DNA from 4 places in the Bacillus cereus group sp. RP37 genome. Region 1 is predicted to be linked to each of the others. Evidence: riboswitches for the same ligand, from Rfam matches in the RefSeq annotation. Region 1 holds a riboswitch; each other region holds the start of a gene.

Region 1 (7,965 bases):
TATTTATCCTGATGTAACTGTATTTACAAGCTTTACAACGACAGAAACATTCTATGCATTGCTTATTCTATACGCAATTGGAATTGCAATTTTATTACCAGGATTTATTTTCTTCTGGAATTTATTCTTGAAGGATCGAACTTTTTTGAAGGAAAAATAATATAGTGGGAGTCTGTTCCAAAAGGTATTTTGGGATGGACTCCTTTTGTCATGTTTCGGCGGTAAATCGATATATTTTAAAAATCGCTGATATATTTTGAGTTTCGCTGATATATTTCAATAATTGCTGATATAAAGTGAAACTTTAATCAGTGGGGGTCTTACCGCCCGGCAAATAGCGGGATAAATTTCATTTACTATCTTACTGCCCCCACAATTTATAGACTCATCTCACGATAGTTATTTCACTATTAGGGACACTTGTCCTTTAGCTTGAAAAACACATATTCGCTTCATTCCATTATACGTCTAGTTCTTCTTATTTTTTGCTGAATATACTATCAATATAAACTTGAGACAAGCTACATTTGTTCAAGGGAAATAGAAAGGTAGGCAAAATATGAGCATTGAAATATGGATTACTATTATTGTATTCTTCTTAACGATGATTGTTATCTTTTGGCGACCCCGTGGCTTAAATGAGGCGTGGCCAGCAGCAATTGGCGCTGGCATTATCCTGATTACTGGACTTGTATCAAAACCAGACGTCATGGACATTATCAGTAAAATTGGCGGTGCCTCGATAACAATATTAGCGACCATCGTTATGGCGGTTATATTAGAAAGCTTCGGCTTCTTCCATTGGGCTGCAGCAAAACTCGCAAATTTAGCGAAAGGTTCCGGCCACCGCCTATACTGGTATATTCAATTACTATGTTTTCTTATGACTCTTTTATTCAATAACGACGGTAGTATTTTAATTACAACTCCGATTTTAATTCTTCTTCTAAAAAATCTTCAATTAAAACCTCACCAACAAATTCCTTATTTATTAAGTGGTGCTTTAATCGCTACTGCATCTAGTGCACCAATCGGTGTAAGTAATATCGTAAACTTAATTGCATTAAACATCGTCCATATGACTCTTTATATGCATACTGCTATGATGTTTGTACCTGCAACATTAGGATTATTGTTTATGTCATGGCTCATGTATACAGTTTTAAAGAAAAAACTTCCGAAAAAATTACCTGTTTCTTCATATGATATCGAAGAAATTTTTTTCACAAAAAACTTTCATCCGTTAAAAGGGAAAAATTCTGTTGATACGAAACAAAAACGTACAAAATTTATGTTAAAAGTATTAGGCTTCGTCTTCCTTATGCGCTGTCTTCTATTCGTTGCATCCTTCTTATCCATCCCAATCGAAATTGTTGCTGTACTCGGTTCACTCGTTCTTCTCATCTGGAGATGGTACTACTTACGAACGAATCCTGTCGACATTTTGAAAAAGACACCGTGGCACATTTTAATTTTCGCATTCTCTATGTACGTCATTATTTACGGACTTCACAACGCAGGGTTAACAGCGGCGCTTGTAAATTGGCTTGAACCAGTTGTAAGTCAACATCTACTCTACGCTAGCTTTGCAATGGGCGGACTCGTTTCTCTCCTCTCTAACGTCTTCAATAACCATCCTGCACTTATGATTGGTACAATCACATTAACAGAAATGGGACTAGACCCAGTCACATTAAAAACTATCTACCTCGCAAACATTATTGGTAGTGACATCGGTTCACTATTACTACCAATCGGTACGCTAGCTTCTCTCATTTGGATGTATATCCTGAAACAAAACAAGATTAAAGTAAAATGGAAAGACTATTTAAGCGTATCTCTTATCGTCATTCCTCTCACAACAGTCGTCACATTATTCCTCTTATACTACTGGGTACACCTCTTCTTCGCCTTATAAAGTGAAACTTTAATCAGTGGGGGTTTTCTTCATCCCCACTGATTATTAGTTGAACCAATCGGGCTTTTATGGGCAGTTGATCCCCCACCTAACTTCTGTGCTTTCACTGAATTTTGAGGTGGGGGTCTTACTGCCCATTAATGCGGGATAAACGACAGAAGCCCCTTTTGCTACCGTCTTAGCAAAGGGGCTTCTTCTATATTTAAATTAGGTACTACAGTGTGATCAATCAAGTAAAGAGGTGTAACGTGTTATTGGTATAAATGACTACCAGTGTCTTTAAATTCTTTCGCTTTCTCTTTCATCCCTTTTTCAATTGCTTCTGTCGTTTCTAAATCATTTTCTTTCGCATAGTCACGAATGTCATGTGAAATTCTCATACTACAAAACTTCGGTCCACACATGGAACAGAAATGAGCCGTTTTCGCGCCTTCTGCTGGTAATGTTTCATCGTGATATTCCATCGCACGTTCAGGATCTAAAGATAAATTAAATTGATCGCGCCAACGGAATTCAAAGCGAGCTTTTGAAAGTGCATCATCACGCTGATGAGCCGTTTTGTGCCCTTTCGCAAGATCAGCTGCATGCGCAGCGATTTTGTACGTAATAACCCCCGTACGAACATCATCTTTATTGGGTAAACCTAAATGTTCTTTCGGCGTCACATAACAAAGCATCGCCGTTCCAAACCAGCCAATCATCGCAGCTCCAATCGCTGATGTAATATGGTCATAACCTGGTGCAATATCTGTCGTTAACGGTCCCAGTGTATAGAACGGCGCGCCCTGACAAATATCAAGCTCTTTCTCCATATTCTCTTTAATTAAATGCATCGGTACATGCCCAGGTCCTTCAATCATCACTTGCACATCATGTTTCCAAGCAATTTTCGTTAATTCACCAAGTGTTTCAAGCTCAGAGAATTGCGCTTCGTCATTTGCATCTGCAATCGAACCTGGACGTAATCCATCTCCAAGAGAGAACGAAACGTCATACTGCTTCATAATTTCACATATCTCTTCAAAATGAGTGTATAAGAAGTTTTCTTTATGATGGAATAAACACCACTGTGCCATAATTGAACCACCGCGTGAAACGATACCTGTCGTACGCTTTGCAGTAATCGGAATGTAACGAAGTAATACGCCAGCGTGAATTGTAAAGTAATCAACGCCTTGCTCCGCTTGCTCAATTAACGTATCACGATACACTTCCCACGTTAAATCTTCTGCAATTCCGTTTACTTTTTCCAGCGCTTGATAGATCGGTACAGTCCCAACTGGTACAGGCGCGTTACGAATAATCCACTCACGTGTCGTATGAATATTTTTACCTGTAGATAAATCCATAATCGTATCTGCACCCCAGCGAGTTGCCCAAGTCATCTTCTCCACTTCTTCTGCAATAGAAGACGATACAGCAGAGTTTCCGATATTTGCATTGACCTTCACGTGGAAGTTACGTCCGATAATCATCGGTTCTGCTTCCGGATGGTTAATATTCGCTGGCAAAATCGCACGGCCTTCCGCAATTTCCTTGCGAACAAACTCAGGCTCTACTCCTTCACGAATCGCAACATATTCCATCTCAGACGTAATGATGCCATTACGCGCATAATGCATTTGCGTAACATTTGCACCTTGCTTCGCTCTAAGCGGTTTGCGATCCATTTGCGGAAAAACAGGTGTATGTTTCGAAGCCACCTTCACACCGTCATCCTCTGGTTTCACTTCGCGCCCTTCGTACGCTTCTACATCTCCGCGCTCTAGGATCCAAGAGTGGCGCGGCGTTGGAATTCCTTTTTCTAGCTCCACTTTATACGCAGGATCTGTATAAGGACCGCTCGTATCATATACACGAATTGGCGGATTCGGAATGCCGTTCGTTTCACTTTGTTCAATCTCGCGCATCGGCACTTTCATACCTGCACGTGGTCCATCCACATACACTTTCTTACTTCCTGGTAAACTCGATTTCAATTCAATTTGCTCAGCTGAAACAGACTGTTTCATAACCTTTGTTGCCCCCCTGTACGTGACAAGGACGAGATATGGCCAGCGTATGCCAAAATAAAAAGAGCCAGGTCCATAAAAAAATAAGGACCTGGCTCATAAAGGCATCATTATGTAAAGCCGTTAACTTCCCTACGCTGGTACGAGCCAGATCAGGTCCAAAGGGTTAAGAAGTTCACGCGCTTCTCTCTCAGCCTACGCATACGTTAGGCACCCCTAGTTTATCACTGATTTAATTTTCAATACTTTCCCATCATACACGATAATCTGAAAAATGAAAAGTTTATTTCTTTTGTTGTTTATGGAATCATCCACGTTAAATAATATGCCTGTACATACGTCATAATACCAACAATAATTACGAAGAATAAACTATGCTTCAATGTAAATCGGAACAGATCTGATTCTTTCCCAGCAAGTCCAACTGCCGCACAAGCGATCGCAATCGATTGCGGAGAAATCATTTTTCCTGTTACACCGCCCGTTGTATTTGCTGCAACGAGAAGTACTTCAGATACACCGACTTGCTGTGCTGTAATCGCTTGTAAATTCGAGAACAGTGCATTCGCTGACGTATCAGATCCTGTTAAGAACACCCCAATCCACCCCAAGAATGGTGAGAAAAACGGGAATAGTCCACCAGTTCCAGCAAGCGCTAACGCTAATGTAGATGATAAACCAGAATAGTTTGCGATAAATGCGAACCCTAATACGAATCCAATAGATAGAATTGGCATCTTAAGCTCATTTAGCGTTTCTTTAAAAGTCGCTACTGCATCTTTTGCACTCATTTTTAAAATAAAGATAGAAATGACACAAGCAATTAAGATTGCTGTTCCCGTTGCTGATAATACATCGAATTTCAAAATTGCCTCGTAAGGCGTCGGTTTATTTACAATTGGTTCTGCTTTCATTACTAAATTGTGCAAGCCTGGAACTTCAAACTTAAACACAAGGCTTTCCAATGCGCCGCCTGGAGCAAATAACGCTTTAAAGAAACTTTGGCTCCAAATAACTACCATGACAGTTAAAATAATGAATGGAGACCATGCTTTTACGACTTTTCCTACTGTTAGTTTCGGCATAGATGTCACCGTCGTTGCCGCAGCTACTTCACTATTTGCTTGCCCCGATTGATAGATTTCTTTCGGCTGCCAAACTTTTAAGAATAGTGATAAACTCACTAAACTTACAAGTGCTGACGTAATATCCGGGAGTTCCGGTCCTAAAAACGTCGCTGTAATGAACTGCGTAATTGCAAATGAACTACCGGCTACAAATAACGCAGGCCATGTTTGTCTTACCCCTTTCAATCCATCCATTAAAAATACGATAAAGAACGGAACAAATAATGATAGAAACGGTAATTGATGTCCAGCCATTTGTCCGATTTTATGTGGATCAATACCTGTTACTTGTCCAGCCACTGTAATCGGAATTCCCATCGCCCCGAACGCTACTGGTGCCGTATTTGCAATTAAACAAAGACCCGCTGCATATAAAGGATTTAACCCAAGACCTGCAAGAAGTGCTGCCGTAATGGCTACTGGTGCACCAAATCCTGCTGCCCCTTCTAAAAATGCTCCGAATGAAAAACCGATTAAAATAACGAGTAAACGATGGTCATTCGTAATGGATAATACAGATGCACGAATCACATCGAATTGACCTGTTTTCACAGAAATTTTATATAAAAATACCGACATAATGATAATCCAAGCAATTGGCCATAGTCCGTATAAGAAACCATATCCGGTCGCTGCCATCGCCATCGTGAACGGCATTTTATAAGCGAATAACGCCACTAAAATTGTAAGTACAACTGTAATAAATCCTGCCACATACCCCTTCATGCGGAAAACTGCTAAAGCTAAGAAAAAAAAGATAATCGGAATAAGTGCGACCGCTGCCGAAATCCAAATGTTTCCGAACGGATCATAAACTTGTGTCCATGTGTTCATTGTTCTCTCCCCCTAAAGAATCCCCTTTTAAATAGAATAACCTTATCAATAGACTATCAGGTCATCATACCTTTCAGCCTAAAAATAAAAAACGTTTAAGAAAACGTTTTCAATAACTTTCATTTATACTGTACCATAACAATTTCCATTTAAAAAGATTTTTTTGAAAATTTTATTATTTAACAGAAAATCTTACAAAATCGTCACGTTCCTGTAATGTTCATCGATAGAAAGCTTGCCAAAACTATTGCATAATAATAATAGTATAACAACAGACATTATTCATGAGGTGATATATATGAACGGAAACAAAATATTAGCTGCTTTATCATACTTTAGTGTACTATTTGCCCCTATCTTATTCCCTATTATCGTTTGGATTGTAGGCGATGCTGAAACAAAACCACATGCAAAACGTGCTCTATGGACACATATTATTCCAAGTATCGCTACATTCATCGGCGTAACTATTTTAGGAATTATGGGTATCGGATCTGACCAGCCAGATGTAACACTTGGAATTGGAACAATGATTGTCTTATGTATTTGCGGAATTATTAGCTTATACTACTTCATTTGGAACATCGTAAAAGGTATTAAAGTACTGAAAGCTTAAGTTTAAACAAACGTTTGATTAAAACGACACTATGACATGATAAATGAAATTTTATCGATGATACAACAAGAATAATCAACCTATTAATTAAGAAAAAACCGTCCCAAAATACCTTTTGGGACGGTTTTTTTATCTTCTGCGTTTCTTCTTTTTTCTCATCATTTTCTTGCGGCGCGTATTCACTTTATCCGCTATAATGTGAAGCGTGCTTGCCACAACAATTCCCATTATGAACGTTACAATTTCAACCTCATGTTCCTTCGCAATTTCTATTAAATTCCCGTCAAGCACGATTACATTTAATAGGAATAAAAACGGAGAAAACACGATTAACATGTATGCAATACGAATCACATCACCAAGTATAATTGTATGTGTAAAGAAGGATCGATGCGGCATGACCTTCTTATACGGATACCAAAATATACGCAGGAATCCCCATTTATTATACGCATTACTATACGTATCTAAATCCGGCGTTAAAAATGAAGTACCTACTAAAAAGCCAATTGCAAAAGTTAATAAAAAATCAAAATTTGTTAATCCATACGAAAAGAGCATAAACAAAACAACCGGAAGGGATATTAAGTTTATTTTCGTATGCGTTCTTCCTGATGGCATAAAGCACTTCCTCGCTTACGTTCGCCCTGTCACCATATGACAGTTCTCACCTATTGATCTAATTTCTGATCGATAAATGATGTGTCTATATCCGAACCAAACCACTCTGCCAACTTCACTCGTGCCTTATCTTTCACCTCTTCATTGACGTATAACGATGCCTGTAATAGTGCGGCTGTCAACGCCCCTAAATCATCTGTATAACCAACTCCAGCAATGAAATCTGGGATGGCATCAATTGGTGCAATAAAATAAGCAAGTGCTCCAATCACAATAATTTTCACTCGCTTTGGAACATCAGGTCTTTGCAAAACGTAAAACAATAATAAACTTGCATAAATGACCGATTGTCCTGCTTGCTTTGCAACATGTTTTGCTTTCTTCCAAAACGCTTCAACTGAAAATTTTTGTTCCATGTGAAAGCCTCCCTATTTTTAAAAAGAAATAAGCTACAATATGTTATCAGTAAAAGTTCATCAAAATTACACACAATCTATCAATGAACTTTTATTGTAACAAATAAACTAAAAAAGAACAAGTGTTCGTTAATTTTTACATACTTCCCTTCATATAATGGGTTTCTATATAACCCCTTACCCATCGTCATTTCTTATTTCTCAACCAAAGAAATTTTCACTTTCACTTAACATTCTGTTCTATCTTTTTTATATTTTCTAGTTGACGGACATATAAACGAATGTTAAAGTTTTCTCTGGTAGTGACAAATCTCATACAAAAAATGTAAAATGTTATAGTGTTTCTCAGAAATGAATTTTGTTGTATAATACAGAAATGACGTTATGCTTATGAGCAGCACAAGAAACCAAAAGGGTATGC
Region 2 (7,965 bases), 2.6 Mb from region 1:
AGTAAAAATAGCGCTATAAACTAAGTTCAATACATACACCAACAAAGTATGACTTATCACTAGATGATGCACCTTGTTCATATACCTATTTTTACTATGGGCTCATTTTTATAAATAGAAATTATAAAATGTGAATTCTAGCATCATATCTTCATGCTTACTAATTTCAATTCATTTCTCAATAACCATGATGCCGTATCCTATGTATTCCCGTCTGCCGCTTAGATTTTTCTGTACTGTAAATACCTCTCGTTATAACACTCCCATATACTTACTGAGCGTACCATCTGATATTCCTAACCTTTTATATACTTCACACTAGCAGAATAAAAAATCTCGTCCGTCGTATCATCAAAAAAACTACTAGTTACGGAATTCAATGACGGTGAAGAAATTCCTACAAAAAAAGCCCTGATTAGGGCTTTTCATTCTACTTTTCCAGCAAGCTCTCCATGAAATTGCTAATTAAAAAAATTGAAAAAAGACGCACTTAGATTGATGCGTCTTTTTGTGATACCTCTTTTGTGAAATCATATAAAGCAATTGCGCCTAAAAGAACAAGTATACCTTGAGGAACATCTATCAAAATAGTTTTCCAAATTTCTGGAACTACCCATTTAATATTTGCTGCTGTTTCAAGATATGTTTGAAAATAACTAATCGTAAAATTAATTATCCCTAAAAATACAAACAACGATAGACCAAATCGAATTAATTTCTTATTTGTAAACATGTAACACCTCTCAAAATTCATTGGATATTCCTACTTTTGCTTCTTTTTCATTTATGCATCTATATATTTAATTTTAACACATCAAGAACTCCAAAAGATACAATATGCATATTTACATATTGTATTAACAGCATTCCATAATGATTTAGAAATTCCTGCAAGAAAAAACAACTCCGTTACAGTTAACAGAGCCGATTTCTTTCTTGTTTAACTTCAAACCACCAATCTTTACGTTCAAGGTAGAATTTCATTCCATTACGTTGTGCATCTGAAGTTGGAGCAGTAACGAAGTTTGATTGTAAAATAAAAGTCGCAGAAGTTTATCCAGTTAATGCGTAGAAAATTAAATTAACTAACTTATCGATATGCCATTTTGCTATATCCGCAGCACTATCGACTTTACGCAAATCTGACAAGAAAAAATATATAGATAGGTATTATCCATACCTATCTATAACATTACTTCCATTCTTTATCCGATTACATCTTTTACTTCTGTATTCACTGGCCACTTTTCTAAAGTATAAGCCATTTCCCAAAATGAATATTCATATTGACTGCTAATAATGAAATGCTGTTTCATTCGCTTACGGTCAGACTCTGTTACGTTTTCAGCGATAGTATCTAATCTTGTAATTTGCTCTTCAACTAGCGTACGGAACCAATCAGATCCATAAGCAGAAATCCATTCGTTATAAATTGGTTCTTCTGGCTGACACTCTTTTAAACGCTCACCAATTTCATAATACAACCAATAGCAAGGTAAAATTGCTGCAATGATATCGCCTAAATGTCCTTCATACGCAGCACGATACATATGTGAAGTATAAGCGTATGCAGTTGGAGCAGGGATAAAACTATCTTTTTCTTCTTGAGTTATCCCTAGTTTCTTCGCAAAATTCTCATGTAAAGATAATTCCGCCTCGTATGTATTTTGAGCATGATGTGCCATACGAGCTGTCGTTTCTAATTCCAGTGCTTTTGCAGCTCCTAAAGTTTGTACTCTAGCAAAATGACTCAAATAATATGAATCTTGCAGCACATAATAGCGAAAACTAGCTAAATCTAACGTTCCTTCACCAAGTTGTTTTACAAAAGGGTGATGAAAACTAGCTTCCCAAATTGAATCTACTTCTTGACGTAATGATTGTGAAAATTTCATTTAAATCCCTCCCATAATGTATAAAATTTAAGTATTTACCCACAATTATTAAATCTGTAAAATAAAAAAACTTTCTTTACAGGCGTAAAGAAAGTGAAATTGACAGTATTTATTCATGAAATAGCAATGTCTTTCCCACTTCCCTACGCTGGCATTAACCAGATCAGGTACTAAGAGTCTCAAATTCCCATTTGATCTCAGCCTATAATAGGCCCCCCTAGTGGATAAATATTTAATTTTCGTATTGTATTCATCATAACATACTTCATGTTACTGTCAAAAGTATTCATGATACTGCTACTTAAAACCCTTCTTCTTCCCTTACTCTTAATGAAGTTTCAATAATCATATCTAATAGTTTGCTATAATTAATTCCCGCTGCATCTGCACTTTTTGGTAATAGACTTGCTTGTGTCATCCCTGGTAATGTATTAACCTCCATTACATATGGAATACCGTCTTTCACCATCATATCAACCCTTGCATAAACACTACATTTTAATGCTTTATAGCAAGCCAGTGACGCTTCGTTTACACGTTCTTTCAATTCAGCTGGAAGTTCAATAACTTCTTCAATAGTACCAGCATCATCATATTTCGCATTGTAATCAAAGAACTCCGCCGCATGTCGAATTGAAATGATGGGTAACTGTTTTCCATCAAAAATGGAACATGTAATCTCGTCACCTTTTATATACTTCTCTATTACTACTTCAGAATCCCATTCGAACACAGTTTCCAGCATTGAAATTAATTCGTCTTTATCATATACAATCTTTACCCCGACACTCGAGCCACCAGAGTTTGGTTTTACCACTAACGGAAATCCTAACTTATCTAATTCATCAAGATTTAGATCCTCCATTTTTGTAAGTTCAATCCAATCTGGTGTTTCTATTCCTTCATAACGTAAAATCTTTTTCGAAATGTTTTTGTCCATACATATACCGCTAGATAACATATTGCTCCCGCTATAAGGAATACCTAAACTTTCAAGCGTTCCTTGAACAGTCCCATCTTCTCCGTATTTTCCGTGTAATGCAAGCAGCGCAAAATCAATGTCTTTCGCTTTTTCGATTAAATCCATTTTTTCGTTTAACGTAATTGGAACAATGTCATACTTACTTTTATCTAAATGTGCAATCATTTCATTTCCAGTCATAATTGATACTTGTTTTTCAGAGGATACTCCTCCCATAATAACGCCAATTCTCATTTCCTCAACTCCAAATTTCATTTTTTATTGTATCACCGATTATTTTGATTCCCCGAACAATTTCTTCTTCTTTCAAACGTGAAAATCCTAATCGAAAAGTGTTCGTTCCTTCTCCATTAGAATAAAAAACATCTCCAGGAGAAAATGTAACCCCCTGCTCATAACACTTTTGCAAAAGAGTACGGGCATGAATTTTTTCTTCTAACTCTATAAATAAATGAAGTCCACCATCACCGGTCATTCTTTGAAACGGAATGTACTCGTTACACGCCCTAACAGCTAACTCATATTTTTTCTTATAAACAGATCTTGCCTTTTTTAAATATTTTTCAAAATATCCTTCATGTAAATATTGAAACAGAACAGCTTGATCTAAAGTAGATGTGTGAATTGTTCTTGCTCTTTTTACACTTTCTAAATAATGAATCAGTTCTTTATCTGCAATGATCCAGCCTACACGTAAACCAGGGAAAAGTACCTTTGAAAAGCTACTAATATAAATCACATTATTACCAGCGCCAGCAAAAGTTAATAATGGTGCTAAATGTGATCCTGAATAACGTAGCTCTTCATTAAATCCATCTTCTATAATAGGAATCTTATATTTTGAAAATAATCTCATCAGTTCCGTTCTTTTCTCCGAACTCGTAACAATGCCGGTTGGATTATGATAGGAAGGAATTAAATACGCAAAATCAAACTCTTTTTCACGCAAGCTTTTTTCAACTTCGTTCGTATCAATGCCATCTTCATTCATATTAATTCCATGCACTTCAAGTCCATGTAAACGGAAAAGCTTTAGTGCAGCATGATGAGTCGGATTCTCACAAATAACCCGCCCTGACTTCTTCGATAACGAGGATAGTACAATGTCTAATCCTTCTGTAAATCCATTTGTAATTAAAATATCTTTATTTGAAATATCTACACCTTTCATTTCCATATAATGAAGTAGATAATTCATTAGCGGTCTATACCCTTTTGCGTAACCGTAGTTTAATACGACATCACCTTCAATGGACATACGAGTAAGAAAAGCTCTTTTGAAATTTTCCACATCAAATAGCTTTTCATCTGGAGCGATGCTGTTAAAAACAATCATTCCTTTTTCCCAGCGAACACCATGTTTCATTAAATCTAATTCATCCGCTAATAAGGTAACTGTATTAAGTTTATTTTTCCAATCTATTTCAACAGACGAAGTGTTTGAAATATCAACCTTCGCAACAAAATTCCCTTTTCCTTTAACTGCATAAATGAGTCCTTCTTGCTCTAAATCTGCATAGGCAGCGAGTACAGTATTTCTGCTCACACTTAATAATTCACTTAGTTCCCTCGTTGAAGGTATTTTTTGTTCCCCGAGCAAGTGCCCTTTCATAATCATCTTTTTTAAATAATCTTTCAATTGAATATAAACGGGACGATCTTTGACAACTTTAAAATCTTTAAACAAATCCTTACCCCCTGCAATTATTTTTGCATATTAATTTCATTCTCAAAAGGTCCACTACATATGTATTTTTTATTAAGGGCGGTACGGTTTTATAAAGTGAAACTTTAATCAATGGTGATTCGTCCCGACCATTGATTATTACCCTTCACCAATTGATAATTTTACTACCCGTTAATACGTGACAAATCTTTACGATATAAGTTAATTATATCTTTTAAAGCTGCTGCTGCGGCTCCGCGTGGATTAGAAGCACCACCAATTGTAGTAACTTGTCCCATCGTATCTGTAAAGAACGTAATCCCTTTTTCTGTCCCATTTACATTTGCTAGCGGATGATCTTTATCTATTTCGTGTGGTTCCACATGAAGAGCCACTTTACCATCCTTATCCTTATATGCTGAAGCTATTAATTTAATATATTTATTATGTTCTTTAGCTTTTCGAATTTGTTGTTTTGTAACCTGTTCGATTCCTTTTATATGTATATCGGCAAGTGTATTCTCTGTTCCCATTAAACTGTTTGTCAAAAGTATCAATTTACACGCACTATCAGAACCACTTACATCTAATATTGCGTTCGTTTCAGCAATTCCTTTACTTTGTGCTTCTTTCAGTGCTTCTTCAAACGTAATATCCTCCTCATTCATTTTCGAAAGAATATAATTTGTAGTCCCGTTTAATATTCCTTCTATTTTTTCAATATGGCAACCAGCTAAACTAAATTGACCAATATCAAGCGTCGGTAATGCGGCCGCAGTTGCACCACTATATCGAATTCGTACATTTGCGATTTTTGCCGCTTCATTTATTTCTCTCCAGTTTGTAACGAGTGCGCCTTTTGAAATTGCTACTATATCCATTTGTTTCTCAATCGCTTGTTTTATATATTGTTTCCCTGGATTTCCATCTTTAAGATTTGTAATGGTTGATTCTACTAGTACAGTACCACTTATGTTATCTGTCGCTCGTTCCTCCGGATAATGTTCAATATATTCTTCAATTGCAGCGCTACCGCCACCATACTTTAATAAATGATGAATAGACAAACCTTCCTCATTATGTATTGCAATATTTCTACCTAATACGCCGCTTACAACTAACTCTATTCCATATGCTTCATATATATATGAATATTTTTCATTTAATAATTTTATAAACTCTCTTCCTACTGTTCCATATCCTGATAATACAACTTTAATTTTCATAATATCCCCCCATTTTTTCTACCATATCCCTCTTTCAATATAATATAAAGCGCCCTCGAATTCCATCGAGAGCGCTTTATTATTACCTATTTTGGTAAACGTGATAGCTTTTCTGCAATTGTTCTATAAAACTCTTGAATACTAGAAAAACCTAACGTGTCTGAAACACTAAGTCCTACCATATCGAGATGATCCCAATTTGTTTTCGTTTCGATATGATTCCATTTTCCAATCTGTAAAGGCTCATTACTATTTACAGTAGCATTAGATGATGGTGCAATCATAGAATTTGTATTTACTACACCATCATTTTGCCACCAAGAAGTATCAATTAATGGACGATTTTCTTCATATCTTGCATAGGACCCTAAGAAAAATGCATTCCCCATTAACACTTTATTCATTGTTATATGAGGCAAATGTAAACCTGTTATAGGCGCCGCTTGTGATGCATGTCCACTATAAGATAAGTAGTACACATCTGATTGCGTCTTTACCCAATTATTGAGCTCCTTTGCACCATCTGTACTTAAATCCCATTGACTTATATCCTTTGTATTTTTCCAAAGTGAACTATTTAGGATGCGATCAGTATATTGGAAAAAAGACTCTCCAGTATTCTTCTTTATACCCCATTGATCCAATTTAAAATCATATAACGATAAATTATTGTTTCCTCCAAAACTTGCAGCTGTAATGAGTAAATCTTTGACGAACGGCAGTAGAAGACTACCATCCGCAAGTGTTGTCCCATTGTGAGGAGTTGCTAATGTTGTAACACTATGAACATATGATTTCTCGCCTTCAAATAGTGGTGATATATTCGTGTTCGGATGATTGTTTACATAATTTTTTTCTTCAAAACTGCCTTCTTTTAATAGCTGTACTAATGTTCTAATCGTTTGTCCACCCATGCTATGCCCAACTAAATGAACTTTATTTGTTTCACTCCAATTTGGTGCAAAACCACTATAAGTTCTGCCAAAACGATTATGTCCATGTTTCTCAGCATGTGCGGCACCATAGTCTACTGTACCACCGTTTATTTGCGCATATAATTCACATGCACGATCCCAGTTACTAGAAACAGGTCCAACTGCAGCAGTATGTACTGTATAACCATTTCTTTTTAAATCTTCTTGTATATCATGAACACCACCCCAATATTTAACCCCTAACATTTCCTCTCTACCCCACCCAGCAAATCCATTCACTAATATGATAGGATAATTATTTTGTTGTCTCTTTTCAGCGTGAGTTGTTTTTGCTGCGAATAAAAGCACAGTCCCTATTGCGAATAAACATATTTTTAAAAATAATTTCCCCATGCTTCCTCCCCCTAATAAAACGTTTACATTTTTCTGTAAATAAGATATACATATTTAGTTTATAACTTAAACATAATGTAAAGTATTTTATATACATTGTATATATAGAAAACATACACAAATGTTGATAAATATTAATTCAAGTGAACATTTACTTTTTACAATATAACTTGTAAATCCGATTATTTGAATTTATAATTAGATTTAGTTTCTTCATGTTAAATGGATTTAAAAATCATAAGAAAACTAATTTCATTACTTAAGAAGGAGGAAAAGTCATGCAAATCGAATTAAATATTCATACATTATCTCAACCTACTAAAATAACTCCATCTAATCTTGAGCGTAATACTATCCCTTCTACTAAACTTGAAGTTAAAAAATTAAATGATCCTATCAAATTTGATATTCGTTCATCTGAAAAAGAAATGAAACAACCTGAGCATAAATTTAACGAATTAGATTTATGGAAGACGTTAAAGGATAAAGGTGTTCCTTTATGGATCATCCTTGAAATGCTACAAAAAGTCCGTAAAGAAAAAGAAGCTCAAAATAATTCAGTTCAACATTCAAATGCGATTGAAGAAACGCATGAGACTCGATTAAATGAAGTAATGTAATATATGTTATATGAATGGCCTATACACTAAAAAGAGTTCGAGGTTGATAAAGTTTCTATCAGCCTCGAACTCTTTTTTAAGGTTTTTCTTCAATCGTTACAAACTGAAAAGATAGTTCTTCTTCCAAACCTTTAATTAGCTTTTTTACTTTGACATTTTCATTAACCAAGGTATTATCTGTCGACATTTTAGGCTTTTCGTCACCTAGTGATTGTTTCAAATGAAGAAGGTGCATTTTCGTTTCATTT
Region 3 (7,965 bases), 360 kb from region 1:
AGGAAAAGAAGCCGGTCGTTCAGGAGCAAGTTGCCCAAGAACCAGCTGCCCAAGAACCAGATGCTATCATAGGAGGGCGTGTTACGAAAGTACAGTTTCCAGATGTAAAAGGCCCCGTAAATCCAATTTATAAAAACACTTTATTTTTGGATAGCATAAAAGAATTTCAAACGGATGTAGTACTAAAAGAGGGTAATCCAATAGAGTATTCAACAAAGACAATGGACTATGAAAAAAATGATATAAAATATAAATTATTAATGCAACCGATAAAAGAAAAAGACGGATCCATAACATATATATATGCGATGGCTTCCTTACAGCCTGTAGATGAGGCTGTACAAATGGTACAAGATTATTACATCTACATCATTGCATTTGTAGTTGTTCTTATTTTTCTCGCTTCGTTCTATTACTCTAAACAAATCGCAAAACCGTTATTAAAAATAAATGATACAACGAAGAAAATAGCGCATTTAGATTTCACAGAACAAATACCGATCACTTCAAAAGATGAAATTGGTGATTTGTCGAAAAATATTAATGTATTATCCAATAAGCTCCATTCGCATATTGGACAGCTAGAACAAGATATTGAAAAGGAAAGAAAGCTAGAAAATACGCGGAAAGAATTTATTTCTGGTGTTTCGCACGAATTAAAAACACCGCTGAGCATTATGAAAAGCTGTATTTCTATTTTAAAAGATGGAGTAGCTGAGCATAAAAAAGAGTACTATTTTCAGGCAATGGAACGAGAAGTAGATAAAATGGATACGTTAATTTTGGATATGCTTGAGTTAGCTAAATTTGAGTCAGGTACATATAAAATGAAAATGGATTCATTTTATATCGATACAGTAATTGAAGATATATGTGAACACCTTTCTGTAAAAATAGAGAAAAAAGAACTTCGTGTTCATAAAAATATAGGTCCATTTGAAGTGATAGCAAATCAAGGCCGGATTGAACAAGTCATCGTGAACTTCATTACGAATGCCATACGTTATACACCAAATAAAGAAGATATTATTATTTCTACAATAGATGAAAAAGATCGTATAAAAGTATGTATTGAAAATAAAGGTACTCACATTGAAGAAGAACAATTAGATAAAATTTGGGATCGTTTTTATCGCGTGGATGCAGCTCGCCAGCGTTCGCAAGGTGGAACAGGTCTTGGGCTTGCCATTTCAAAGAATATTTTAGAACTACACGGTGTTGAATATGGAGTAAAGAATACAGAAGATGGTGTATTATTTTATTTCTACTTATTGAAAAAAGCGTAGATGATGCATGCTACGCTTTTTTAATTTATTTTCATATTATCTTTACCTAATCTTTATTTTTAAGCGATATAATCTGATTAGAAAATGAGGTTATGTAAGGAGTCGATGAACCGTGCATAGCAATTGGCTAAGTATAATGGTATTTATTTTCTTTTGTGCATTTATTGTATTTTTAATTGATATTACGATATGAAAAAAAGAGCGCTCATTAAGCGCTCTTTTTGTTTGAGTTTAGTCGATAAGCATTGATACTCTTGAATAAACGTGGTGAAGTGATAAATAAAAAGATAAGTAAAACGGTACATAGAATATAGGAACCAATCATTGTACTACCATTTACGATTAATGAATATAGCACAGCTGATTGACCTTTCGGTGCATATTGTCCCCAAAAAATAATACCGGCAATGAAGTGACAGAAGTAGCGAGCAAAGCTACCAACAAATGTAGCAACAATAATGTAACCAATAACTTTCTTTCCTTCGTTTTGTTTTGAAGAAGGTTTGTCTTTACGGCTACCTAAATTGGATTGGTCTTCGCTATTTTCATTGGATGTTAAAAGTGCTTTTTGAATTGGACGATAGAATAAACCAGCAAATCCAATGAATGCGAAAGCAACGAAGTATTCAATGAGTACTTGAATTGGTGTGACGATAATGGCATCGCCAACGACAATTTGTAATAATCCCCAAATTAAGCCTCCTAAGAAAGCCATTTTGAAGCCCCAGCGGTATGCGATAATAAAAATAGGAATCATAGCGAATGAGATGGAACCGCCTGTTGGAAGTTTGATTGATAATGGTAAAATGTCGATGACCAAGGCGAAGGCTGCAAGAATGGCAGATTCGATCATCGCTTGTAAATTGGTGTTACGCATGTTGTCTCCCCCTAAATCCAAGTTGTACAAAAAAGAATAGGTATCATAGGAGGATACGAAATACGTAAATAAAAAAGAGGTATGTATTTCGGACGTTTGCACAATCCCTGCGTTAGCATTAACTAACAGGTTCGAAGGGTCGGAACGAAGTGTTCCCTCTCAGCGGCATGGCTCCCCCTGTGATAACGAGATTCTTTATTTGCTATTGTTTATTGTAAGCGAAATGGATGAGAATGGCAAATGAATCAAGTATGACAATAATTGAAATATAATTGTATTGAAATGTTAATAAATATGAAGCGAAAAGATATAGTCCAAATGAAATAGAATATGCTATAATTTTTTTGAAAATAATTATCATTCTCTTCTGAGGGGGAAGGTTATGAGCTTAGTAGATATTAAAATTGGCGAGAAAGTGTTAGTAAAAAGTATTCAGTCTTTAGATCAGTTATTAAAGCGTAGACTAGCTGCTTTCGGTCTTGCGGAAGGAAGCGAACTTCGCTTGAAACAGAAAGCGATGTTTAAAGGTCCTTGTACATTGGAGTGTCGTGGACAGTTAATTAGTATTCGTCATTGTGACGCGAAAATGATAAAGGTGGAATTAGCGTGAATAAGGTAGCTTTGCTAGGGAATCCGAATACAGGGAAGACATCATTATTTAATGCACTTACTGGTTCTTATGAATATGTAGGAAACTGGAGTGGTGTAACAGTAGAAAAAAAGGTTGGTAAATTAAAAGATAAGCAAGGAACATTAATTGATTTACCAGGAGTGTATGATTTGAATCCAGTTTCACGTGACGAAGGTGTCGTTACGAATTTTCTACTAACAGACGAATTTCATCATATGTTAAATATTGTGGATTCCTCGCAGTTTGAACGAAATATGCATTTAACGTTGCAATTACTTGAATTTGGAAAACCGGTTTCAATTGGATTAAATATGGTCGATGTGGCAAAGCAACGAGGCATTGTAATTGATGTAAAACGGTTATCAGAACTATTAGGTGTAACAGTCGTTCCTGTCGTTGCAAGAAGCGGAAAAGGCTGTGAAGAACTGCTTACTACTCTTAAAGAAAATGACAAAAATGAGAAAAAACCATTCATTATTTCATATGGTGTACCAATGGATGAAGGAATTGGAGAGGTAATCGCTCTTTTAGAGACAGTGAATTATAAGCATCCGAGATGGTTAGCCCTTCAATTTTTAAGCAATAACGAAGTAGTAGAAAAAGAAATGAAAGCATTACCAATTTATAAGGAACTTGTAGCCATTCGATCTCGCTTAGAAGGAAAACTCGATTGTACGTTAGAGGAGCACATTTACAAAACTCGTGAAGCGTATATTGAAAAGTTAAAAACAAATGTTATGAAGCATGAGAAAGAAGGAAAAATTCCTTTTTCGGAAAAAATCGATAGGTTAATTACACATAAAATTTTAGGACTTCCAATCTTTTTAGCAGTTATGTTTTTTATTTTTCAGGTTACGTTTACGTGGATTGGTACACCTTTATCTGATATGTTAGATGGATTTTTTGGCGGGCAGCTTACGGATTGGGTAACGGCTGGACTCACAAGTATTGGTGCTTCTGACTTTATTCAAGCACTCGTTACAGAAGGTATTATTGCTGGTGTTGGTGCGGTATTAGTATTCGTGCCACAAATCTTTGCACTATTCTTTTTCATTTCATTATTAGAAGACTCAGGATATATGGCGCGAATTGCAGTTGTTATGGATAGAATTATGGAGTTCTTCGGTTTAAACGGAAAAGCATTCATTCCGATGATTATCGGTTTTGGATGTAATGTTCCAGGTATTATGGCAGCGAGAACGATTGAACAAGAAAAAGAAAGATTACTTACAGTGCTTGTAACACCATTTATGTCTTGTTCGGCACGTTTACCTGTATATGCGTTATTTGCGGGAGTATTCTTCCCTCATAGTCAGGCAACTGTTGTGTTCTCTTTATATGTTGCAGGTATTGTTCTAGCGTTATTAGTTACAAAAATTATGTCTCTGACAATTTTAAAAGCGGAGAAGTCTATTTTCGTCATTGAACTACCTCCTTACCGCGTGCCGCAAGCGAAAACGTTATGGCTGAGCACATGGGAGAAGGGGAAAGGATTTGTTCGTAAAGCTGGTACATTCATCTTCGGTGGCTCGGTTGTCATTTGGTTATTAAATTATGCAGGTCCATCAGGATTTGGTGTTGACATGGGAGACAGTTTCTTAGCGATGATTGGTGGATTTATCGCACCACTATTTGCACCGCTTGGCTTTGGAACTTGGCAAGCTGGGGCATCCCTTTTAACAGGATTTTTGGCAAAAGAAGTTGTCGTTTCAACAATGGCGATTATTTATGCGGTTAAAGAAGATGTGCTAGGAAATGTAATGGGAGCACATTATACAGCGTTATCAGCGTATGCATTTATGTTCTTTGTTTTATTATATGTTCCGTGCTTAGCGACAGTAGCTGTTATTAGACGTGAAACGGGATCGGTGAAATGGACAATTTTCTCTGTCGCTTATCCATTAGTTGTTGCTTATGTATTAACGTTCATTATATACCAAGTTGGATCCTTACTCGGATTCTAGAAGGAGATGTATTGTGATGATGGTCAATATTATAATTGGAGCTATCATTTTTGGTTATGCAGCATATACGCTAGTGAATTTTGTAAAGAGAAGTAAAAAAGGAAAATGCGCAGCATGTTCTTTAAATAAGTCATGTCAGTCACAAACTTGTAGTCCGGATATGGAGCAAATTGCTCATAAATAACAAAAAAGCTTTGCGAAATTCGCAAAGCCTTTTTTGTTTCACTTTATAGTAAATACAACTTTTGTATTAGTCTTTACAGTATGAGAAGCTTGTTTGTTGCTTCTGGTATTAGTGTATAAAAAATATTGAAACGTAACTATCGAGTTAGCCTACAGTAACATTACAATAATGTGATTTAGTGAAAGTTTATAAAAATAATTCAATTCTGAAGAGGATTAATGAGAATATATTAGGAATACAATGTTTTATCTGGAATGTCATATTATATTGGCTGTATTTTGGAAATAACATGTAAGGACATATTAGTTTTGTTATAATAAACACATAGGTTGTAAAAATGAATATTCTTTACTGTAAAGGGAGATTTTTCAGTTTTCCAAGTAGTGAATTTGAAATACGAGGTAAGTCATAGGAGGAATTAGAATGTCTGTATTTAAACGATTAAGAGATTTAACAATGTCAAATGTATATTCACTAATTGAAAAAGCGGAAGATCCAGTTAAGATGACGGATCAATATTTACGCGATATGCAAGCGGATGTACAAGAAGCTGAGAAAAGTGTAGCAGCTCAAATCGCGCTTGAGAAGAAATTCAAAATATTATTTGAAGAGCAAGAAGCACTTGTGAAAAAACGTGAAGAGCAAGCTCATATGGCTGTTCAAGCAAGCAATCTTGACCTTGCGCGTCGTGCTCTTGAAGAAAAACAAAACGCAGAACAAAAGATGAATGAGTATAAAGCAAGCTATGAGCAAAACAAAGCTGCTGCTGATAACCTTCGCCTGAAGCTAGAAGAAATGCGTAAGCAATTAACAGAGCTGAAAAATAAACGTGAAACACTTGTAGCACGTGTAAATGCGGCGAAAGCACAAAAGAATATTAATCAGGCGATGTCTGGATTTGATTCAAATTCAGCAAAAGCTGGTTTAAGCCGTATGGAAGAGAAAGCTCTTCAATTAGAGGCTGAAGCAGAAGCAAGCGGTGAAGTGTACAAAAAAGAAAAATCATTAGATGACGAATTCGCAAGCTTAAACAAAAATTCTGCTGTTGACGATGAATTAGCTCGTATTATGAAGCAGTATGAGAAATAATATAGAATAGAGACAAATGAACCGACATGTCTAAATAAATTCATGTCGGTTTTCTATTATCATTTAATAGGAGGTTTTGCAATGACATGGACAAATGTGTTAGCCATGCTTGTATGGACTGGAGCAAGTGCAGTACTTTTATTTGCAATTATGTGGATTGATTCAATTTTTACTAAATACAATGATTTAAAAGAAATAAAGAATGGAAATACAGCTGTAACAACGCGTTTCGTTATGAAATTATTCGCGCAAGGGTACATTTTATCTCAATCTATAACGAAAGCAAATGACTTATGGCAAGCGCTACTTGCATCAGCAGTTTCTTTCGTTATTTTATTAGTGGTAGAAATGTTTATCGAATTTGTGTTAAAGAAAATGTCTGGCTTAGATTTAGAAGAAGGTACGAAAGAAGGCAGTGTCGCCCATGCGATGTTGGCTGGATCATTACATATCGTTGGTGCACTTATTTTAGGTGCTTGTTTATAAAGAGAGAAGGAGGGGTAGATCGTGAGTTTATTTAAACGAATTAAAAATATAATGAAGAGCCCAGAGCCGCCGAAACCAGAGAAAAGTTTGTTAACGTTAGCTCCTGGCGATATGATTGAAGTTTCATTAGTCATGTATGAATTAACTGGGAAAACGAGTATGCATTCTCGTAAAGAAATTGTTTTAACGTTGCAAGACGGGAAAGATATTCGTTATTTAAAAATTGAAGACCGTGAAAATACGTATTACAAATTATATACACCAATTGATGGTCGTTTAGATTCTATTGATGAAGTTCCGACGACAATTGAAATGGATGATACAGAGTACCATATGGAAGAGCAATATAACGGACGTGTTGTTGTGATGGGGAAAACACCATTCTCTGCTTCAGAAGAACAGTACGTATGGGAATTCCAATCAGATAACCGAAAATTATTGCGTATTGAATGGCAAAATGGTCGCACAATGATGTATGAGGGAGAAGCAATTATTCCTGCTGATGTACAAATTATAAGAGCAACGTAAGGGGGCGTAATCATGTCAAACCGATTGTTTACCATGATTAAATCGTTCGTAATCCCTATACTTGCTATCGTTATATTACTTGTTGTTGCTGGATATGCCTTATCAGGTTGTCAAGGCGGGCAGACAAAGTCGATTCAAGACCGTTATCCACTTGAATCTGTCGCAAAGGAAGGTAAACAAGAATCTTACGTGTATAGGGCCGCCAATCGGTCAGTTCCTGAAGTCGCAAAGGAACTTATAGCCGAAAGGAAACCGAAGCAAGCATCTAAAGAAGACGAAAATCAAATGTTCCTCGTTTATTCTGATAAAATGTATAATTTGCAAAAGGATAAAGAGAAACCATCTGATACGTTAATTGAAGTAAGTAATGAAGAATTTGTCCGTCAAAATTACCAACCATCCTTCTTGCAAGGATATATTATGGGAAGTATATTAAACGATATATTCGGTTCAAAAAAATCATCATCCGGTGATTACCGAGGGTATAATGACAGACAAAATCATAAACCAGTTATTCCAGAAAGACCACCTACGAAAGAAGAAAAGAAAACCCCTCCTCCAATTACGAAGGAAGGGAAAGGATCTATCATTAAGCGAGGCGATAATGTAGATTCGAGATCTTCTGTAGGAGATACAGGAAGTATTACGGAAAAAGGAAGTAATACGCCTCCACCTTCTACTGGAAGCAAAGGAAAAATTACAAAAACACCAGGTGGCTCGAGCGGATCAGATGTGAAGCCGAAATCATCTATTAAAACGCCGCCAAGGAATACATCTCCCCCGAAAACAAGGGTTGGTGGTTCAGGAAAGATTACGAAGAGAAGATAGTTATAGAGACCGAAAAGTGGAATTTGCTTTTCGGTCTTTTCAATATGGAAATTAGTTCCTTTTAGCTGGTACAATTAAGTTATAAGGAGGAG
Region 4 (7,965 bases), 4.7 Mb from region 1:
TAACATATACTCACGTAATATTTCTTCTCCATACCAATACGGTGCAAAATCATTTATGTTTGATCCTCTCCAATGTAAAGAAAATAGTCCTGTCTTCGCCTCTTCATTTCCATAAGTAAATAATTTCGGGTCGGCTGTTAGCTGCTGTTTCTTAAAGATTTCTTCACACTTTTTCACTATCATTTTAAAAGCTTCATTCTCTCGTAATTCCTTTAAATCTTCATCCTGCATAAGTGTATGTGGATTCCACCAAATCCCCTTTTCTAAAGCTTCATTTAAACTAACAATTGCTTCTTCATACTTCCCTTCTATCGAAAGTACACACGCTTCCCAAAAGCTAGTTTTATCCATCCTTTCAGGGAACTCTCTTTTCGCTTTATCTATGTATCTATAAATAACATCAAAGTCTCCTTGTTCGAATAAACGAAATAATTCATTTTGCAACTCTACAAACTGTTTACGTTTCAAACAATCATCTCCCTTTTTCTAAATATCAATATCAGAAAAAAATAAAAAGCTATGTAGCCTTTTAATACTACATAGCCTTCTTCTACAAACTGTTACTTACTTCCTCTACTAGCTTCTTCGTACTTTCATACGCAGATTCTGCTAAACTAATCGCGGAAATAACGGAAACACCGTCCGCACCTGCTTCTATAACTGAAGCTGTATTTTCAATTGTAATACCACCAATTCCGACGATCGGTATTGTAATTCCTTGCTCTCTAAAATGAGCTAAACATTTCGTTCCTTGCACAGCTTTCGTATCTTTTTTCGTACTCGTTGGGAAAATAGGGCCAACACCTAAATAATCAGCTCCGTTTTCAATTGCCCAACGTGCTTCTTCAATTGTATGTGTAGATACACCAACAATTTTATCCCCCATTTTTTCACGAACAGAAGTAATTCCTTCATCATCTTGTCCAACATGCACGCCATCTGCATCTAACTCGAGAGCTAGTTCCACATCATCATTTACGATGAATGGTACACCGTACTCCTTACAAATTGCTTGTAGTTCTTTTGCGAAACAAATGCGTTTCTCTCCCGTTAAAGCGCCTTCCCCCTTTTCACGAAATTGAAAAATTGTTATACCGCCTTCAAGTGCATCTCTCAATACTCGTAGTGGCTCCTTCGTACAATTGTTACTTCCCATAATAAAATATACTGATAATAACCTAGACATTTCAGCCTTTGTAATCCGCGACATCTAGTTCCCCTCCTTACTATATAATCTCAATCTTCCCATACTTCTCAATATCACCTGAAGTGGTATTCGCTAACTGATTTAAAAATTCAATTTGGAAACTACCCGGTCCCTTTTCCACTGTCTTGGCAGCTGCTAGTTCCGCAGCTACACCATAAAATGTTAATGCGGCTACCGCTGCCTTTACATAATCCTTTTCTATCGCTACAAATGCTCCTATTACAGAAGTTAGTAAACAACCAGTACCTGTAACTTTCGTTAAAATAGGGTGACCATTTTGAATAAGAATAGTTCGCTCTCCATCTGTAACAACATCTTCTTTTCCAGTAATTACCGCAACTGTATTCAATTCGTCTGCTGCCTGCTTTGCAATACTTACGACATTACCATTTCCAGCACCAGCGTCTACTCCTTTAATTTCCCATCTCTCATTAATAACATTCGCTATTTCAGCTGCATTTCCGCGAATAATCGCTAACTCGATTTCAGCTGGAATATGTCTCGCAACTTCTGTTCGATACGATGTTGCTCCTGCACCAACTGGATCAAACAGTACTGGTACATTGTTCACATTTGCTGATTTACCTGCAAGTAACATTGCTTCTACTTCTTCAGGGCGAAGTGTCCCCATATTTAATACTAACGCTCCAGCAATGCTAGCCATTTCTGCTACTTCTTCTTTTGCATACGCCATTACAGGCGATGCCCCTAACGCTAACAAACCGTTAGCTGTAAAATTTGTTACAACGACATTTGTAATATTATGAACGAGCGGATTAGATTCTCTCACCAAATCCACTACTTTACTAATTTCTTTTATATTCATCATTCTCATCCCCTAACTATAGTGATGGGAGATACACAAAAAGACACTTTGCGCGTACGCAAAGTGCCTGAACATGTGCTTTTACACTCTCCCTACGCTGGCATTATCCAACAGGTTCAAATGGTCAATGACGGATTAGTCATACTCTCAGTTTGCATCCACAAACTCCCATGTGTTTAGTATTCTTCTACTTCAAAGTCTACTCTTATTCTAGTAAAATAACAAGTTCTTTACTTTTCTATTTAATATAGAAGCAACTAATAAAACAATACGTATAATAAATAAGTATCTATTTCTCATAGTCTCATCATGGTGCATATTATGTTCTGTCGCCATCATTCACTTTCAAACAGATGTTATCCCACTAAAAAACGTTCAAATCTGGAGCGAAACTGAATCTCAAGAAGATGTATGCTATAGTTAACGTATGGAAATTTGAAAGGATGTTTTAAATATGTCAAAAAGCGTTGTAATCGCTGAAAAGCCTTCCGTTGCACGTGATATTGCTCGCGTACTGAAGTGCGATAAAAAAGGAAACGGCTACCTTGAAGGTAGTAAATATATTGTAACTTGGGCTTTAGGTCATCTCGTTACATTAGCAGATCCAGAAAGCTATGATGTGAAATATAAAAAGTGGAATTTAGAAGATTTACCGATGCTACCAGAGCGTTTGAAATTAACGGTGATTAAACAAACAGGGAAACAATTTAATGCTGTAAAAAGTCAGCTTCTTAGAAAAGATGTAACTGAAATTATTGTAGCAACAGATGCTGGACGTGAAGGAGAGTTAGTCGCTCGCTGGATTATTGATAAGGTTCGAGTTAACAAACCAATCAAACGTCTATGGATTTCATCCGTTACTGATAAAGCAATTAAAGATGGCTTCGCTAATTTAAAACCAGGTAAAGCATATGACAATTTATACGCTTCTGCAGTTGCACGTTCAGAAGCTGACTGGTATATCGGTCTTAACGCGACTCGAGCTTTAACGACTCGCTTTAATGCCCAGCTGAATTGCGGCCGTGTTCAAACACCTACTGTCGCTATGATCGCTAATCGTGAAGATGAAATAAAGAACTTCAAAGCTCAAACTTACTACGGCATCGAAGCTCAAACAACGAATCAGTTAAAACTAACTTGGCAAGATGCAAACGGCAATAGTCGCAGTTTTAATAAAGAAAAAATCGATGGTATTGTAAAAGGTTTAGATAAACATAATGCTACTGTTGTAGAAATTGATAAAAAACAGAAGAAGTCATTCTCTCCTGGTCTTTACGATCTAACTGAATTGCAACGTGATGCAAATAAAAAGTTCGGTTATTCTGCGAAAGAAACATTAAACATTATGCAGAAATTGTATGAGCAACATAAAGTGCTAACGTACCCTCGTACAGATTCACGCTATATTTCATCTGATATCGTTGGAACACTCCCAGAACGTCTAAAAGCATGTGGCGTTGGAGAGTACCGTCCTTTAGCACATAAAGTATTACAAAAGCCTATCAAGTCTAATAAGTCATTTGTTGATGATAGTAAAGTAAGTGATCATCACGCAATTATTCCAACAGAAGGATACGTTAACTTCTCGGCCTTCACAGATAAAGAACGTAAAATTTATGATTTAGTTGTAAAACGTTTCTTAGCCGTTTTATTCCCAGCATTCGAATACGAACAACTAACGCTACGCACAAAAGTTGGTAATGAAACGTTCATCGCACGCGGAAAAACTATTCTACATGCCGGCTGGAAGGAAGTATATGAAAATCGCTTTGAAGATGATGATGTAACCGATGACGTAAAAGAGCAACTTCTACCTCACATTGAAAAAGGCGATACATTAACTGTGAAGTTAATTATGCAAACATCAGGTCAAACAAAAGCACCTGCACGTTTTAACGAGGCGACTTTACTTTCAGCAATGGAGAATCCTACAAAATATATGGATACGCAAAATAAACAACTTGCTGATACGTTAAAATCAACTGGTGGATTAGGTACTGTAGCGACACGAGCTGATATTATCGACAAGCTATTCAATTCATTCTTACTTGAAAAACGTGGTAAAGATATTCACATTACTTCAAAAGGTCGTCAGTTACTCGATTTAGTGCCAGAAGAGTTAAAATCACCTACGCTAACTGGTGATTGGGAACAAAAGCTCGAAGCAATTGCGAAGGGTAAACTGAAAAAAGAAGTATTCATTTCAGAAATGAAGAACTATACGAAAGAAATTGTTTCTGAAATTAAATCGAGTGATAAAAAATATAAACATGACAACATTTCAACGAAGTCTTGTCCAGACTGTGGTAAACCAATGCTGGAGGTAAACGGCAAAAAAGGAAAAATGCTCGTTTGCCAAGACCGTGAATGTGGTCATCGTAAAAATGTATCTCGTACAACAAACGCTCGTTGCCCACAATGTAAGAAGAAGTTAGAATTACGTGGTGAAGGCGCTGGCCAAATTTTCGCATGTAAATGTGGCTATCGCGAGAAATTATCGACATTCCAGGAGAGACGTAAAAAAGAATCTGGAAGCAAGGCTGATAAGCGCGACGTTCAAAAATATATGAAACAACAGAATAAAGAAGAAGAACCATTAAACAACCCGTTCGCAGAAGCATTAAAGAAATTAAAATTTGATTAAACAAAAAGGTTCCTACCTCTATCGGTAGGAACCTTTTTTTATTAATGAATAATTTTACTTCCTTTTGCGTTCTCAACAAACTTTTCACTCGATTTGTTAATTGGTGTTTTCAATAATAACGCAGCGATAACGATGACTACTACGAACACACTTAATACAAGTAAATCTCTAATAACTATATCCCAAAGCATGCCACCTACTGTTTCACGAATTGCACTAATTGCATATGTGAATGGTAAGAACGGATAAATTGCTTGGAAGAATGGTGGTGTCATTTGAATTGGGAACGTACCACCCGATCCTGCTACTTGAAGCACAAGTAAAATGATTGCCATCGATTTCCCAACGTTTCCGAAAATAGAAACGAGTGAGTACACGATACAAACAAATACTCCGCCAATAAATAAACTAAATAACACAAACCAGAATTTATCGACTACGTACGTACCGAGTAAGAATATATCCCCCATCGATACGATAAATGCTTGCGAAAGACCTATCGTTAAGAATGTTAATAAACGTCCAAAGTATATTTCATGGCTCTTATAATTCGCGCCCTCTTCATGTACTTCTACCGTTAATAACGAAACCATTAATAGTGCGCCTACCCATAATGCAAGCACTGTGTAGAATGGTGACATCGCTGAACCGTAGTTCGGCATTGCAAATAACTTATTCTCTTTTAAATTTACTGGATTCGCGAAGTAATCACTTTGCTTTTCAACATCATTTTTCAATAAGCGTATGATGTCTTTTATATCCTCTTCTGATTCAAAATCACGAATTTTATTTGCTAAGTCTTTAATCTTTTTCTCAGTCTCCGGCATGTCAGCTTTAATGTCTGCTAATTTCTTTCTACCGTCTACTAAGCCTTTTGATGAATCTTCTAGTAGCTTTTTAACATCTGGAAGCTTTTTGTCTGCATCATTTAAAATTTGAGTTGTATTTTTCGACATCTCTTTTGTACGAGCAATTGCTGTATTGAAATTAGGTACAATTTCTGAATCATACGTCGATAATACATCTGTTAATTGAGCTGACCCGCCCTTCGCAGCGTTGTTAATACTTTCAATTACATCTTTTGTAGGTTTCTGTCCATTGTTAAGAAGTGTAATTCCCTTATTCGTTGCATCTACACCTTTTTGCAGACTACTTTTTGCTTTATTTAATTTTGCAATTCCATTATTAAGGTTTTTATCACTACTTACATCTGCTAAAACCTTATTTGTACTTTCTAGAACTGGAATCATATCATCGATTAAACCAATTCCAGCTTGGAATTGACCATTTAAACTTTTTAAGGCTTCCTTCGAACCTTCTAAACCATTAACACCTCTATTTTGTACATCCTCTAATGCTTTTTGGACACTAGATTTAGTACTTTCAAGACTATTCTTTGCTTTCTCATAATCCGCTTTTGCATTATCATATATTTCATTTGCATCTGCTTTAGCTTGATCTACTGTGCTAACTGCTTTTTTATAATCTGCTACAAATGTTTCATTGTAATCTTTTTCCGCTTGATCAATTAATGAGTTTGCTGCATCTAACTTTTGATTTGCTACATCTGTTACATCTTTCTTTACTTCTTGTCCTGTACCGATAACACTTACAATATCTTTAATGCCGTTATTTGCATTTTCCATACTACCTTTAAGCTTAGTTAAGCGATCCACTCGCCCTTGGAAGAAGCTTTTTCCAAAATCAGTCGTGGCTGAGTTTTGAAGTTCAGTAAATATATTAATAAGATATGAAATATTTTCTGTACGAGCTTGCAGTTGATCTGATACTGCATTTAAATCTTTCTTTGCTTGCTCTGGATCAAACTGACCATTTTGCAATCCATTTACAACACTTTTCCCATAAGCTGTTCCTGCACGTGATGAGCTTAAAACATTATTTACTGTTTGATTAATATTTTGTGCTATCCCCTTATAACCATCACTATTCAACTTAGAAAGGTCTGGTCTTGCAGGGAATTCAGGCAGGCCATTCATTCCAGAGAAATCAGGGATGTTTAGATCAACACCTGGATTCATTAAAAAGTCGGTAAATGCAGCTGCACTATCCATAACACCTTGTGCTACTACTAAATCATTTCTTATCTTCCCTGGAGCATTTTTTAATGTTTGATCTTGTCTTGCAAAGAACTTATCTAAATTCGCCAACGCTTCCTGTCCATCATTTATGACACTCTCTACAACAGGTAAATCTTTCTGCGCCACTTTCACAATATCCTCTGCTCGAGTCGCATCATCTAACGCCTTATCCATCAATGTATTCATTTCTGGGAACTGCGCTTCTAACTTAAATACAAGGTCTTTTACTTTCTCGATACTCGGTAAGTTAGTTTCTAAATCGATTCCAAGATCGTTGAAGATTTCAAAAATCTCGCCGTTTGCTGTTTTAACAAAGTTTTTACTAATCTCTTCTGTCAGCCCCGATGCACCTTTAGCTGTAATCTTCGGCGCAATGGCATTGACCTTTTCATTTACGTAATAATCAATTTCTGGTTTCTGTGGATTTTCATTCAAGACTGTTGCAATCTTTTCAGAGAAATCCTTTGGAATAGTAATACTTGCAGAATAATCTCCACGCTCTACCCCATAAATCGCTTGCTTTTCATCAACAAACTTCCACCCAAAATTTTTGTCCTTCTTAAGTGAATCTACAATTTCTTTCCCGATGTTAATATCTTTCCCTCTTAAATTTGATCCAACATCTTGGTTAGAAACTGCAATCTGGATTCCTTTCGTATTTCCATAAGGATCCCAAGAAGCTTTAATGTTAAACCATGCATATAACGATGGTAAAATCATTAATCCTAAAACAATAACAATTGCAGCCCAATGTTTAGCTACATTCCGTAAATCTGTCTTATAAATACGCCAAATTTGTTTCATAGAAGTTATCACCTAATTATATATTTTTCCTTCTTTAGAAAATGATACATGCATTTTGCAATTATATCACTTTCTACATCGTGGATTAAACGAAAACACACTATTTTTCCCATTAAATATTTCACTTACTTCATTATATAACGAAGTAAAAAAAGTATGCATACAAAATGACCAAATTAGTTTTACATTCAATAATAACAAATATATAGGAAATGTCATAAAAAATACAAGTATTTTCTCTTGGAAATACTTGTATTCCTCAAAAAAATCCTCACAGCTTTTCATCATCTGTGAGGATTTCTTCTATTATATATCTACTTGTACTTCCACACCGAAATGATCTGAAATTACCTTTCGGTTTATACCATTAAAAATAACTTTTGAA

The links. Region 1 has a riboswitch for thiamine pyrophosphate ahead of thiC (phosphomethylpyrimidine synthase ThiC). Riboswitches for the same ligand answer to the same signal wherever they lie in the genome.
Positions count from the first base shown of each region.
Region 2: another riboswitch for thiamine pyrophosphate. It lies ahead of tenA (thiaminase II); the one in region 1 lies ahead of thiC (phosphomethylpyrimidine synthase ThiC).
Region 3: another riboswitch for thiamine pyrophosphate. It lies ahead of thiT (energy-coupled thiamine transporter ThiT); the one in region 1 lies ahead of thiC (phosphomethylpyrimidine synthase ThiC).
Region 4: another riboswitch for thiamine pyrophosphate. It lies ahead of thiM (hydroxyethylthiazole kinase); the one in region 1 lies ahead of thiC (phosphomethylpyrimidine synthase ThiC).

Region 1 is NZ_JARVHP010000001.1:278,868-286,832, reverse strand. It holds gene QCI44_RS01385 (cytochrome d ubiquinol oxidase subunit II) at 1-160, shown strand, start outside; gene QCI44_RS01380 (arsenic transporter) at 560-1,918, shown strand; gene thiC (phosphomethylpyrimidine synthase ThiC) at 2,170-3,930, opposite strand; TPP riboswitch at 4,043-4,158, opposite strand; gene lldP (L-lactate permease) at 4,230-5,891, opposite strand; gene QCI44_RS01365 (magnetosome magnetite crystal formation protein family) at 6,190-6,507, shown strand; gene QCI44_RS01360 (metal-binding protein) at 6,637-7,128, opposite strand; gene QCI44_RS01355 (YkvA family protein) at 7,179-7,544, opposite strand.
Region 2 is NZ_JARVHP010000001.1:2,887,327-2,895,291, forward strand. It holds partial or broken gene QCI44_RS15465 (hypothetical protein) at 175-380, opposite strand; gene QCI44_RS15470 (DUF3937 family protein) at 491-754, opposite strand; partial or broken gene QCI44_RS15475 (N-acetylmuramoyl-L-alanine amidase C-terminal domain-containing protein) at 916-1,050, opposite strand; gene tenA (thiaminase II) at 1,206-1,895, opposite strand; TPP riboswitch at 2,019-2,124, opposite strand; gene ddlB (D-alanine--D-alanine ligase) at 2,197-3,111, opposite strand; gene pdxR (MocR-like pyridoxine biosynthesis transcription factor PdxR) at 3,116-4,564, opposite strand; gene QCI44_RS15495 (homoserine dehydrogenase) at 4,729-5,769, opposite strand; gene QCI44_RS15500 (esterase/lipase family protein) at 5,856-7,097, opposite strand; gene QCI44_RS15505 (DUF3914 domain-containing protein) at 7,376-7,717, shown strand; gene QCI44_RS15510 (lipoprotein BA_5634 family protein) at 7,794-7,965, opposite strand, start outside.
Region 3 is NZ_JARVHP010000001.1:642,586-650,550, forward strand. It holds gene QCI44_RS03330 (sensor histidine kinase) at 1-1,286, shown strand, start outside; gene thiT (energy-coupled thiamine transporter ThiT) at 1,495-2,163, opposite strand; TPP riboswitch at 2,250-2,351, opposite strand; gene QCI44_RS03340 (FeoA family protein) at 2,546-2,773, shown strand; gene feoB (ferrous iron transport protein B) at 2,770-4,758, shown strand; gene QCI44_RS03350 (FeoB-associated Cys-rich membrane protein) at 4,775-4,942, shown strand; gene QCI44_RS03355 (PspA/IM30 family protein) at 5,366-6,031, shown strand; gene QCI44_RS03360 (DUF350 domain-containing protein) at 6,113-6,517, shown strand; gene QCI44_RS03365 (DUF4178 domain-containing protein) at 6,539-7,045, shown strand; gene QCI44_RS03370 (DUF4247 domain-containing protein) at 7,058-7,873, shown strand.
Region 4 is NZ_JARVHP010000001.1:4,971,007-4,978,971, forward strand. It holds gene QCI44_RS26165 (alpha/beta hydrolase) at 1-468, opposite strand, end outside; gene thiE (thiamine phosphate synthase) at 551-1,210, opposite strand; gene thiM (hydroxyethylthiazole kinase) at 1,227-2,033, opposite strand; TPP riboswitch at 2,106-2,215, opposite strand; gene topB (DNA topoisomerase III) at 2,488-4,677, shown strand; gene QCI44_RS26185 (YhgE/Pip domain-containing protein) at 4,719-7,580, opposite strand; gene QCI44_RS26190 (endonuclease/exonuclease/phosphatase family protein) at 7,887-7,965, opposite strand, start outside.